Amorphoplanes digitatis: one gene and its partner. Each later gene encodes a partner of the first gene's protein in a complex. Links are inferred from orthologs where the notes say so. Each region holds a gene or a part of one and is shown on either strand. Other genes may lie near its edges.

Region 1 (7,895 bases):
TCGCGGCTGAGCACCAGCCGGGTGCCGCCCGATGCCATCCGGGTGCGGCCGACCTGCTGGCTCAGGCGCGAGCGTTCCAGCCACAGGTCGATAAGCGATTGATCGATCTCGTCGATGCGTTCGCGGATCGTCTTGATCTCTTCAACGGCGGGCTCCGCGCCGGCGCCGGTGGGCTGGTCGATCAGGTTTGCGCTCATGTCGTGCTCCTCGGGTGCTGGCGCCCCGGTCGGCCCGGCCCGGGCAGCATCAAGCCCCGGGCTGGGAGGCCCGGGGCTTGATGTAGGTCTGTCGTTCAGACGCGTCCTACGGTCGCCGGACTTCCGGTGCCGTAGTAAAAAAATCGCGCCTGTTGGATCACGCAGCGAGTATGACCCCGGCCCGGGCCGCTTCGCAAGGAAACGGCCCGAACAGTGGGAATGTCCCGCTCATACAACGGTTTTGCCTGGGTTTTCCGCCGCGGGTCGGCTCAGCCGACCTTCGTGATGCGGTTGGCCGGGCCCGGCGCTACCGGGGCGCCGGCGCCCAGGTAGCCGACCAGGGCGTCGACGTCGAAGCCCGGCGCCGTGGTGCGGCCCGTGCCCAGCGTCAGGTTGGTGAAGCCGTCGCCGCCGTTGGCCAGGAAGTCGTTCGTGGTGACCTGGTAGCTGGCGGCGGGGTCGATCGGGGTGCCGTTGAAGGCCAGGGCCGTCACCTTGGAGCCCGCCGGGGCGGTGCTGTTCCAGGAGTAGGTCAGGCCCGCGGACACCTGGAGGATGCGCTGGGTGGTCTGCCCGCCGAAGCCGACGAACTGCTGCTCCAGCACGTCCTTGAGCTGAGCGCCGGTGAAGGTCTGCGTGACCACCAGGTTGTTGAACGGCTGGACGGTGAACGCCTCGCCGTAGGTGACCTGCCCGTTGGCCTCGCCACCCGACGACAACTCGGCGTCGAAGTCGGCGCGGATGCCACCGGGGTTCATCAGCGCGATCTGTGCGTTGCTGGTCTGTGTCCAGGCCAGCTGCGCGTCGGCGATCACGTCGCCCAGCGGCGACTCGCCGTTGGCGCCGGCGGTGCGGGTGATGTCGCCGGTGATGCTGCCGACCACCCGGTTGGCGATCGGGGCGACCGCGGTGCGGTACTTGTCCGCGACCGCCTTCGCCTTCGCGTCGACCGTGGCCGGGTTCTTCAGGAACACGCCGGCGGCGTCCTTCAGCCAGCCGCCGTTGCCGTCGGAGACGCCGTTCTCCACGATCACGTTCTTGGCCGTGACCTCGGCGAAGCGGCCCGTGCGCCGGTCGATCGAGTAGTCGATGTCGGTGATCAGCTGACCGTTGGTGCCGGCGCTGGTCACGACCGACGTGCCCGCGGAGTTGGGCAGCGTGCACGAGTAGAACCGGTGCGTGTGGCCCGAGACCACCAGGCTGAACTCCGGGTTCAGGCCCGCCACGATCGGCACGATCGGGCCGGAGAAGTTGTTGCAGTCCGACGCGCCGGGAACCGGGACACCCTGGGACGCGCTCTGCTGGCCGCCCTGGTGCACGAGCAGCACCTGCGCCTTGACGCCGAACAGCTTCAGCAGGTTGCCCCACTTGTTGGCCGTCGCGACCTCGTTCTCGAAGCGCACGTTCTTGATCCCGGCCGGGTTGACGATGCCGGGGGTGCCCTCCAGGGTCAGGCCGACGAAGCCGACCGGGACGCCGCCGATGAACTTGATGTCGATCGGCGGGAGGATCGGCAGGCCGGTCTTCTTGTTGATCGTGTTGGCGGCGAGGTAGGTGAACTTCGCGCCCTTGAAGCCGTCGCCGTCCTGGCAGCCGTCGGTCGGGTGGCAGCCGCCCCGCTGCATGCGGATCAGCTCGTCGACACCCTCGTCGAACTCGTGGTTGCCGACCGAGCTCACCTGGAGCCCGACCTCGTTCATCAGCTCGATCGTCGGCTCGTCGTGGAACGCCGCGCTGACCAGCGGGGTGCCGCCGATCAGGTCGCCGGCGCCGACGGTCAGGGTCGACCGGCCGTCCGCGGCCGCCTCGGAGCGCAGGCGCTTCAGGAAGGTCGCGAGGTATTCGACACCGCCGGCCGGCGTGCCGTTCACGGCCGCGCCGCTGCCGCCGGGCGGGTCGATGGCGCCGTGGAAGTCGTTGTAGCTCAGGAACTGGCCCTTGACCGTCTTGCCGGACAGTCCGTAGGAAACGCTGGCGGGCGCCATGCCGGGCAGGTGCTGCGCGGCAGGGGCCGGATTCTCGGAGCGCGTCATCGGCAGGGTGGCGACGACGGCCAGAGCGAGGGCCGGTACGGCGAGATGACGCGTCGCGGCCCAGCCGCGGAGGCGGGGGTGGTCCATAGTATTCGGTCTCCCGATCGGGTCACGGATCAACCAACTGAGACAGCCTCGTGTATCGACGCTGGTCAGCGCTACTACTTCCGGGTGACAGCTTGGTTGCGGCGGCCCGACGATGACCGGTCGGAAGACATATGTCCGACCCTGGACCGCGCTACTGCCCCGGAGAACATTGTCGGTGGTGCGGCATAGACTTGTCCGGCGATGCGAGCCCTTCCGGAAAACTCCCAGCCCCTGTTCGCGATGCCGCCTGTCCAGGGCGGCGGATCACCGGGACAGGACGCTGCGCCCAAGCGGGCGCCGGCCCGCCGGCTTGACCCCGAGTCGCTGCTTGTCGGCCTCAACACCCCGCAGCGCGACGCCGTCACCCACGCCGGGTCGCCGCTGCTGATCGTGGCCGGCGCCGGGTCGGGCAAGACCCGGGTGCTCACCCACCGGATCGCCTACCTGCTGGCCGAGCGGGACGTGCATCCCGGCCAGATCATCGCGATCACCTTCACCAACAAGGCCGCCGGTGAGATGAAGGAGCGGGTCGCCGCGCTGGTCGGGCCGCGGGCCCGGCTGATGTGGGTGTCGACGTTCCACTCGGCGTGCGTGCGCATCCTGCGGGCCGAGCACGAGCACGCCGGGCTGAAGAGCACGTTCTCGATCTACGACGCCGACGACTCGCGGCGGCTGATGCAGATGGTGGCCCGCGAGCTGGATCTCGATCCGAAGCGCTACACCGCCCGCGGCCTCGCCGCCCAGGTGTCGAACCTGAAGAACGAGCTGGTCGAGCCCGAGGAGTTCAAGAACCGGGCGAAAGGCCCCAACGAGCGCGCCGTGGCCGAGGCCTACGTGCTCTACCAGCGCCGCCTGGCCGAGGCGCACGCGCTGGACTTCGACGACATCATCATGGCGACCGTGCACCTGCTCCAGTCGCATCCGCACATCGCCGAGGCATACCGGCGCCGCTTCCGGCACGTGCTCGTCGACGAATACCAGGACACCAACCACGCGCAGTACATGCTGGTGAAGGAGCTGGCCGGGCCGGTGGACGGTGACGTGCCGCCGGGCGAGCTCTGCGTCGTCGGCGACGCCGACCAGTCGATCTACGCGTTCCGCGGCGCCACGATCCGCAACATCCTCGAGTTCGAGCGCGACTATCCCGATGCGCGCACGATCCTGCTGGAGCAGAACTACCGCTCCACCCAGACGATCCTGTCCGCGGCCAACGCGGTGATCGACCGCAACACGTCGCGCAAGCCCAAGCGGCTCTGGAGCGACCAGGGCGCCGGCGAGCAGATCGTCGGCTACGTCGCCGACACCGAGCACGCCGAGGCCGACTGGGTGGCCCGCGAGATCGACCGGCTCGGCGACAACCACGAGGTGCGCCCCGGCGACGTCGCGGTCTTCTACCGCACCAACGCGCAGTCGCGTGTCTTCGAGGAGGTGTTCATCCGCGTCGGCCTGCCCTACAAGGTGGTCGGCGGTGTGCGCTTCTACGAGCGCAAGGAGGTCCGCGACGCGCTGGCCTACCTGCGCGCGGTGGTCAACGACGACGACACGGTGAGCATCCGCCGCGTGCTCAACACCCCGCGCCGCGGCATCGGCGACCGGGCCGAGGCCTGCGTCGAGGCGCTGTCCACACGCGACCGCATCTCGTTCGGCCAGGCCCTGCGCGGCGCCAAGGACGCACCGGGCATCTCGACCCGCGCGGCGAACAGCATCGCCGACTTCGTGCGGCTCCTCGACGACCTGCGGGAGCTGTCCAGGACGGCGCCACCCGAGGAGGTGCTTGAGGCGGCGCTTCAGCGCTCGGGCCTGCTGTCCGAATTGGAGGACAGCCTCGACCCGCAGGACCAGGGCCGGGTGGAGAACCTCCAGGAGCTGGTCAGCGTCGCCCGCGAATACACCGAGCGGGTCGAGGCGCAGGCCGACGAGGACGACGACGCGCCGGCCGCGAGTCTCGCCGGCTTCCTCGAGCAGGTCGCGCTCGTCGCCGACGCCGACCAGATCCCCAGCGACGACCCGGACCACCAGGGCGTGGTCACCCTGATGACGCTGCACACGGCGAAGGGCCTCGAGTTCCCGGTGGTGTTCCTGACCGGCCTCGAGGACGGCGTGTTCCCGCACATGCGCGCGCTGGGCGACAACGCCGAGCTCGAGGAGGAGCGCCGGCTCGCCTACGTCGGCATCACCCGGGCCCGGCAGCGGCTCTACCTGTCCCGGGCGGTGACCCGGTCGGGGTGGGGCCAGCCGCAGTACAACCCGCCGTCACGCTTCACCGACGAGCTGCCGGCCGAGCTGGTCCGCTGGGAGCGCACCGCGGCTTCCTACACGTCGTGGTCCGGCACGGGCGGGGGCGTCGGTGGTCGCGGTGGGGGAGACCGCGGACGCGGCGGAGGCTTCGCAGGGGGTACGCCCAAGGCGCAGCAACTCGCCTCGCGCCTCGGCGTCGACGCCAGCAGGCTCACGACGGCGAGCGAGATGAAGCAGACGCCGAAGGTGGAGGCCGGAGACCGGGTCAACCATCAGCGCTACGGCCTCGGGCGTGTCGTGACCGTGGAGGGCCATGGCCCCGGCGCGCGCGCCCAGATCGACTTCGGCGACCAGGTCATGTGGCTGGTGCTACGCCACGCCCCGGTCGAGAAGCTCTGACGCGCCTCCCGGCGTAGCGGGGCTCAGCCGCGGGCGGCGCAGCCGCCGAGGTTGACGCCGTGGTCCTGCATCCAGCGGGTCGGCTCGATCGGGTTCTTGTAGCTGCCCTTGTGTACCTCGAAGTGCAGGTGCGGGCCGGTCGAGTGGCCCGTGGAGCCCTCGTTGCCGATCTGGTCGCCGGCCTTGACGGCCTGGCCCGTCTTGGTGGTGATGGCCGACATGTGGCCGTAGTGGGTCAGGTAGCCGTTGCCGTGGTCGATCAGCACCGCGTTGCCGTAGCCGTCCTCCACGCCCGCCGACACGACCCTTCCCGCGCCCGCGGCGCGGATCGGGGTGCCGGTCGGCGCGGCCAGGTCGACGCCCGCGTGCAGGCGGCCCCAGCGCGCGCCGAAGCAGGACGTCACCGAGCCCTCGGGCATCGGGTCGACCCACAGCCGCGGCTTGGGCTTGCGGCTCTGCGCGACGGCCGGCATGCCGGTGTCCAGCGACAGCCCGTCGCCGGCGGCACGGAGGCCGGCGTCGGCGTCGGACGCGAGCGGGATGGTCATCGGCTCGGAGGTCTTGAGCTGTGCGGCGGCCGGGGTGCGCGCCTTGGCGGAGGCCGGGCCCGAGGAGGCGCTGAAGTACAGGCCCGCGATGCCCGCGGCGCCGACGCTGGCGACGAGCGCGGCGGCCATCACGAAGTGGCCCTTGCGGGCGGCCGGCTCGGCCGGGTCCCGGTGGGTGTGCGAATCGGCCGTCCGGCGGTGGCGACCCCAGATGTTCCCGTTGGCTCGATGCTGCTGCACGACGGGGTGATCCTCCAAGGGTCTCGGCGTCCGACACATGCCTGTCGGCACCGCACCGCGGATCTTGAGGAGAATCGGCCCGGCGCTACCGCCGCGGTTGCGGCGCGGTTGCGGGCGCGACGTGACGTCGATCCGGGAGGACGGCCGGCCTGATGCGCGCGTTCCTCCGGGACCGGCGGACACGAAAACGCGGCCGGACCGTGAGGTCCAGCCGCGACGGGTCGTGCGGGATCAGGAGGCGCCGACTCCGTAGACCGACTCGATCCGGAGCTTGATGTCGACGCCCTGCTCGCGCAGGAAGACGATCGGGTCGGTCGTCGCGCCGTTGACGTGCACCTCGAGGTGCAGGTGCGTGCCGTAGGAGTAGCCGGTGTTGCCGACCTCGCCGATGATCTGGCCGGCCTTGACGGTGTCGCCGGCCTTGACCATGAGCCGCCGGGAGTGCGCGTAGATCATCTCGGTGCCGTCGGCGTGCTTGACGGTGATGGCGTAGCCGTAGCCGCCGTTGTAACCCGCGGCGGTCACCTGGCCGGCGTGCACGGCCTTGTAGGGGGTGCCCTCGGGCGCCGCCAGGTCGATGCCGGCGTGCAGCTTGCCGAAGCGGACCCCGTAGGGCGAGGTGAACTGGTAGTCGTCGAGCGGGAGCAGCCAGGCCTCGGCCTCGGCCTGCTCGTCGGAGATCTTGGTGCTGGCGGTGCGGTCCTCGCCGCGCGACGCGCGGTCGCCGTCGGCCGAGCGGTCGGCGAGGGCGTCGCCCGCCTCGAGGTTCTGGAGGACCGACGGGTTGATGGTCTTCGCGTCCGGCAGCTGCGAGGCGGCACCGAGGGCCACGACGCCGGCGCCGACGAAGGCGGAGGTGACAACTACCGCGTAGCGGCTGCGCGGAGGTGTGGGTACGCGGCGGCGGCCGCGATAGCGGTCGGGCTCAGACGACAAGCGCTGACGCACGAACAACCCTCCGTCGGTGGCAAAGAAGCGGCAACCACCAAGCTGGAACAGGTGCTGAACGGTGGTTTGCCGGGCGGTCGGTCTGGGGTTAACCAGTTGACAGCCGTGGGCCACGGTAACGAAACGCAACCCCAGTCACAAGTCGCAGCGCCAATTCCCTGACAGTTACCTGTCGGCATTCGGGGGCGATTGTCCGAGTTGGTTGCATTTCTGAGTAGGGGCAGTGTTGGCTCTCCGTAACTGTGTTTTCAACACAAAGTCATGTGACGTGGAATACCTTTAACGGTGCTTGCTTAGTGGGGCCGGATGCTCTTGCGCCGGCAGGTAGTACGGGGCCGCGGCTTCCGGGGTTCAACCGCGGCGGGTTACCGTTCGTTCAGGTGGCAGTTCAGATGGTCGGCCGGCAGTGCGGCCGGTATGCGCCGAAGGGGTCGCAGATGCAAGCACGAATCAGGGTCGTGGTGGCCAAGCCGGGGCTGGACGGGCACGACCGCGGCGCGAAGGTCGTGGCCCGGGCGTTGCGGGACGCCGGCATGGAGGTCGTGTACACCGGCCTGCACCAGACGCCCGAGCAGATTGTCGAAACGGCGATCCAGGAGGACGCGGACGCCATCGGGCTGTCGGTGCTCTCGGGTGCGCACATGACGCTGTTTCGGCGCGTAGTGGAACTGTTAGCGCAGCGTGATGCTGCCGATATCGTGGTATTCGGCGGCGGCATCATTCCGCCCGACGACATTGCCGAACTGGAGAAGATCGGCGTAGCGCATATCTTTACGCCGGGCGCCACCACCGCATCCATCATCGAATGGGTACGCGCCAATGTGGCCACGCCTGTAGCGTGACCATTTAACTGCGAAGAGTTAAGGGGAGAGGCCGGACGCACCCCTCACACGTCCGGCCTCTCTATGCACGATGCCCCGCCGCCACCCCTCGACCGACAGGGCATCGGCCGCTTTCATCGGCGCTCAGCGCTCCGACATCACACTCAACGACGCCTCCCGAGCGGGGTTACGCGACCAGGGGCCACTTTTTCCCGTTTTTCCCGGACGCCGCCGCGAGGCTCCCGGTGAGCCCTCGCCGGCGGTCCGTCGCCGACTTGGCTGCGGACGGCGCCCGACTGGCGTAGAACTCGACCTGTGCCGTCTTGCACACCGCGCACCCGCGACGGTACGAGCGGGGGCCGGGTGGCTAGGCTGCGAATTGAG
Region 2 (4,322 bases), 1.1 Mb from region 1 along the record:
CCAGCCGAAACCGTAGTCGGCCAGGCAGCGCCTTCCTCGCCGACGCCTCCATGCCGACGGACTGCCTCGCCCGGGGTGGGTGGTGCTCGGCGTGAAGCGTCCGGGTGGTGCCGGACACGAAGGGGCGCCCGCGGCGGCCGGTCGGCGCTGAGCGCGACCATCATCAGGTGCGCGCGCCGAGCAATGTCGGGGCAGCAACCTGCGTGCCGACGCGGCCGCACCGTGTGGTGGTGTCGGACCGGGCCGGGCGGCCGCCGCGAGCGGCCTACCGAGTCACCGTAGCGTCGCCGCCGAACGGTGGACAATGCCGTTTTCGGCGGCCGAATGTGCACCCTCTGAACCGGCCCTGGCGGCAGCCGCTGAAAGTTGTCACACCCCCGACGTACCGTGGTCCCCATGGCGCTCGACATCCCACGACTCGACGGCCGCTTCGAGGTCATCAGCGATTACCAGCCGGCCGGTGACCAGCCAACGGCCATCGCCGACCTGGAACGCCGGGTGCGCCGCGGCGACCGCAACACGGTGCTGCTCGGCGCGACCGGCACCGGCAAGAGCGCCACCACCGCCTGGCTCATCGAGAAGCTGCAACGTCCGGCGCTCGTGCTCGCGCCCAACAAGACCCTCTGCGCCCAGCTGGCCAAGGAGTTCCGCGAGCTGCTGCCCAACAACGCTGTCGAATACTTCGTCAGCTACTACGACTACTACCAGCCCGAGGCATATATCGCCCAGACCGACACCTACATCGAGAAGGACTCGTCGGTCAACGAGGAGGTCGAGCGGCTGCGCCACTCGGCGACGATGTCGCTGCTCACCCGCCGCGACGTGATCGTGGTCGCGACCGTCAGCGCGATCTACGGCCTGGGCACCCCGCAGGAATACGTGGACCGGGCGGTCCGTGCCAAGGTCGGGCAGGAGGTCGACCGCGACAAGCTGCTGCGGCGCCTGGTCGACATCCAGTATTCCCGCAACGACATGGCCTTCCAGCGCGGCACGTTCCGGGTGCGCGGCGACACCCTCGAGATCATCCCGGCCTACGAGGAGCTCGCGATCCGCATCGAGCTGTTCGGCGATGAGATCGAGAAGCTCTACTACCTGCACCCGCTGACCGGCGAGATCGTCCGCGAGGTCGACGAGCTCGTGATCTTCCCGGCGACGCACTACGGGGTCGGTCCGGAGCGGATGGAGCGGGCGATCCGCGACATCGAGGCCGAGCTCGCCGAGCGGCTGGCCGAGCTGGAGCGCCAGGGCAAGCTGCTCGAGGCACAGCGGCTGCGGATGCGCACCACCTACGACATCGAGATGATGCGCCAGGTCGGCTTCTGCAACGGCATCGAGAACTACTCGATGCACATGGACGGCCGGTCGCCCGGCGACCCCGCCTACACGCTGCTCGACTACTTCCCGGACGACTTCGTCACCGTCATCGACGAGTCACACGTGACGATCCCGCAGATCGGCGGGATGTATGAGGGCGACGCCTCCCGCAAGCGCATCCTGATCGAGCACGGCTTCCGGCTGCCCAGCGCCGCCGACAACCGGCCGCTGCGCTTCGACGAGTTCCTCGAGCGGGTCGGGCAGTTCGTGTTCCTGTCCGCGACGCCGGGGCCGTGGGAGATGCAGGAGGCGCAGGGTGAGTTCGTCGAGCAGATCATCCGCCCGACCGGCCTGGTCGACCCGCAGGTCGTGGTCAAGCCGACCAAGGGCCAGATCGACGACCTGATGCACGAGATCAAGCTGCGCACGGAGAAGGACGAGCGGGTCCTGGTCACGACGCTGACGAAGAAGATGGCCGAGGACCTCACCGACTACCTGCTGGAGAACGGCATCCGCGTGCGCTACCTGCACTCGGAGGTGGACACGCTGCGCCGCGTCGAGCTGCTCAAGGAGCTGCGCAAGGGCGACTACGACGTGCTGGTCGGCATCAACCTGCTGCGCGAGGGCCTCGACCTGCCGGAGGTCTCGCTGGTGGCGATCCTCGACGCGGACAAGGAGGGCTTCCTGCGCAGCGGGCGCTCGCTGATCCAGACGATCGGCCGCGCGGCCCGCAACGTCTCCGGCGAGGTCCATATGTACGCGGACAAGATGACCCCGTCGATGCGCAACGCGATCGAGGAGACCGACCGCCGCCGGGCGAAGCAGATCGCCCACAACGAGGCCAACGGCATCAGCCCGGAGCCGCTGCGCAAGAAGATCCACGACATCCTGGACGACATCTACCGCGAGGCCGAGGACACCGACGTCGCGGTCGGCGGGCACGGGCCCGGCGGTCACGTGGTGGGCGGCGGCGGCCGCCAGATGTCGCGCGGCAAGGGCCCGGTCCCGGAGACCCGCTCGAAGGCCCGCGGGTCGTCGGTGCCGGCCCGCGAGGGCATGGCCCGCGCCGAGCTGGCCCAGCTGATCCAGGACCTGAACGACCAGATGCTCGCGGCGGCGCGCGAGTTGCAGTTCGAACTGGCGGCCCGAATCCGTGACGAGGTCAAGGAACTGAAGAAGGAACTCCGCGGCATGGACATGACCGGCGTCCGCTGAACGAGCTCACGGAGCTTCGGGGCGTGGGTGCGGCGGCGGCCGTGGGGGTGGCTGGGGTGGATTACTAGGCTGGCCGCGTGTCTGTGATCGAGGGCGTGACCTGGGGGCCGCTGGCGTTCGAGGATCTGCGGGATCCCCAGGCGGGTGACACCGAACTGGTTTTGCTGGCTCGGCGGTGTCTTGACGCCGACGGTGGTCTGCCGCTTGCGGCCGATCCGGGCTTTCTGCGCGGTCGGTGGGCGGCGCCGGGGGGCGTGGCCGTGCAGGCGCGTGACCGCGCGGGTGTGCTCGTCGCCGCCGGTGCGGTGCGGCCCGGTGGGGACGGGGACGGTGCGACGTTCGCCGGGATGGTCGACCCGGCCGCGCGGGGGCGTGGGCTCGGTGCCCACCTGCTGAGCTGGGGGCTGGCGGAGGGCGGTCGGCACGCGGGTCCGGTCACCGTCGAGACCGAGTCGCTCAACGGCGGTGCCGAGGCGTTGTTCGTGGCGCGGGGGCTGCGGCAGGTCTTCGCCGAGGACGTCATGCGTGTCGACCTGGCTGCCGCCGTACCGGATCGGGGTTGGCCCGAGGGTGCGATCGTGACCGGCTGGAGCGAGGCGGCCGCGGGGCGCTTTCATGCGGTCTATGAGGCCGCGTTCCGTGAGCGGCCCGGGTTTCCGGGGTGGACCGCCGAGGAGTGGATCGCCGATCTGGTCGAGGACGACGAGTTCCGGCCCGCCTGGTCCGTGATGGCGACCGTGCCCGGCCTCGGCGACGCCGGGTTCGTGACGGCGACGGTCGACTGGATCGTGCAGGTCGGCGTCGTGCCGGCGGCCCGGGGGCGGGGGATCGGCGCGGCGCTCGTCGCCGAGGGGCTGCGACGGATGCGCGCCGACGGCGGCACCCACGTCTGGCTCAACGTCAACGTCGACAACCCGGCCGTCCGCTTGTACCGCAAGCTGGGGTTCGAACACCGGGGACGCCGGGCCCGCTACCGGTTCCCAGCGACCGAAGCCTGACGATTCCGCGCCGACCTGGCGCCGACCGCCGAGGGTGGGTCGGCGCCACGCCGAGCTCGTGTCGAGTCGGGGGCATTCGCTGGCCGTCACGACGTGACTCACTTCGTGCGGCCGGCTTGGCTTCCTGAAGCGGCCGGGTCTGGCGATTCGTACGCCACAGCGGCCTGGGCTTCGAGCGTTTGCGCCCAGGAGGCGTGGGTTCCTCAAAGGCGACCGGTATGGCGATAGAACTAGCCTCCTAGGATGCCCAAGGAAGTGTGCCGCGGCGAGGAAAAGCCGCTCTCTGTCCGGTTCCGCGGCCCCGAGCGGCACAAAAAGCCGAGAGTCGCAACACGATTGGCAGGGTGGAGTGGGGTTCCGGTCGTAGATGCGACACAATAGGCGCGTAGGAGGGGAGTATTCCTCTGCACCGGTCTCGTCAGCACGGTTTTCACCTCGCGGTGGGCCCGGGGCCGGTGGTCGTCGCCCGCCGGGCGACGGCGGAAGAGACCTCCGACAGTCGCACGTCGCTGTGGCCCTCGGAATCGAGTGGGCGCAGCGATGGACCGTGTCTGCCGGAGGTTCTCGTTGAACGTGTCCGCCTGGGTTTGGATCGTTACCCTGATCGCCCTGGTCGTTGTCCTCGCCGTCGATCTGCTGATCGTCGGTCGCCGCCCGCACGAGCCGAGCATGCGCGAGGCCGGAGGGTGGGTCGCGTTCTACGTCGGCCTGGCGCTGGTTTTCGGGGTCGGAGTGTGGCTCGTCTCGGGCGGCCAGGCCGCCGGTGAGTTCTATACGGGCTGGCTGACTGAGTAC

Evidence for each region.
Region 2: the proteins of pcrA (region 1) and uvrB are in contact, whole or in part, in a crystal structure (PDB 7EGT), measured with the Thermus thermophilus proteins. The link is inferred for Amorphoplanes digitatis from one-to-one orthologs. Residues at the interface, in WP_096412145.1 of Thermus thermophilus: His654, Arg656, Phe657, Gln666, Asp668, Glu669, Lys680, Arg681, Leu682, Ser683, Lys685, Tyr686, Ala687; in WP_096411307.1 of Thermus thermophilus: Glu23, Leu25, Arg26, Asp27, Gly28, Glu29, Arg30, Phe31, Arg55, Glu326, Asp327, Phe328, Glu379, Ser382, Gln383, His398, Gly400, Arg401.

The regions. Positions count from the first base shown.
Region 1 is NZ_JACHNH010000001.1:7,922,728-7,930,622, reverse strand. What follows is about bases 2,119-5,236. They hold pcrA (DNA helicase PcrA), read left to right. Parts: upstream 2,119-2,518; coding sequence 2,519-4,954; downstream 4,955-5,236. Other genes in these bases: BJ971_RS34925 (M23 family metallopeptidase), read right to left, coding at 4,978-5,236; BJ971_RS34935 (bifunctional metallophosphatase/5'-nucleotidase), read right to left, coding at 2,119-2,317. In the rest of the region: BJ971_RS34940 (chorismate mutase), read right to left, coding at 1-197; more of BJ971_RS34935, read right to left, coding at 467-2,118; more of BJ971_RS34925, read right to left, coding at 5,237-5,742; BJ971_RS34920 (M23 family metallopeptidase), read right to left, coding at 5,974-6,690; icmB (coenzyme B12-dependent isobutyryl CoA mutase small subunit), read left to right, coding at 7,128-7,532. UniProt on the Escherichia coli protein: A helicase with DNA-dependent ATPase activity. Unwinds DNA duplexes with 3'-5' polarity. Translocates on single-stranded DNA with 3'-5' polarity. Initiates unwinding more efficiently from a nicked substrate than double-stranded DNA.
Region 2 is NZ_JACHNH010000001.1:6,774,694-6,779,015, reverse strand. Bases 1-2,962 are described here. They hold uvrB (excinuclease ABC subunit UvrB), read left to right. Parts: upstream 1-396; coding sequence 397-2,529; downstream 2,530-2,962. Other genes in these bases: BJ971_RS42335 (GNAT family N-acetyltransferase), read left to right, coding at 2,607-2,962; coaE (dephospho-CoA kinase), read left to right, coding at 1-16. In the rest of the region: more of BJ971_RS42335, read left to right, coding at 2,963-3,527; BJ971_RS29580 (TerC family protein), read left to right, coding at 4,101-4,322. UniProt on the Escherichia coli protein: The UvrABC repair system catalyzes the recognition and processing of DNA lesions. A damage recognition complex composed of 2 UvrA and 2 UvrB subunits scans DNA for abnormalities.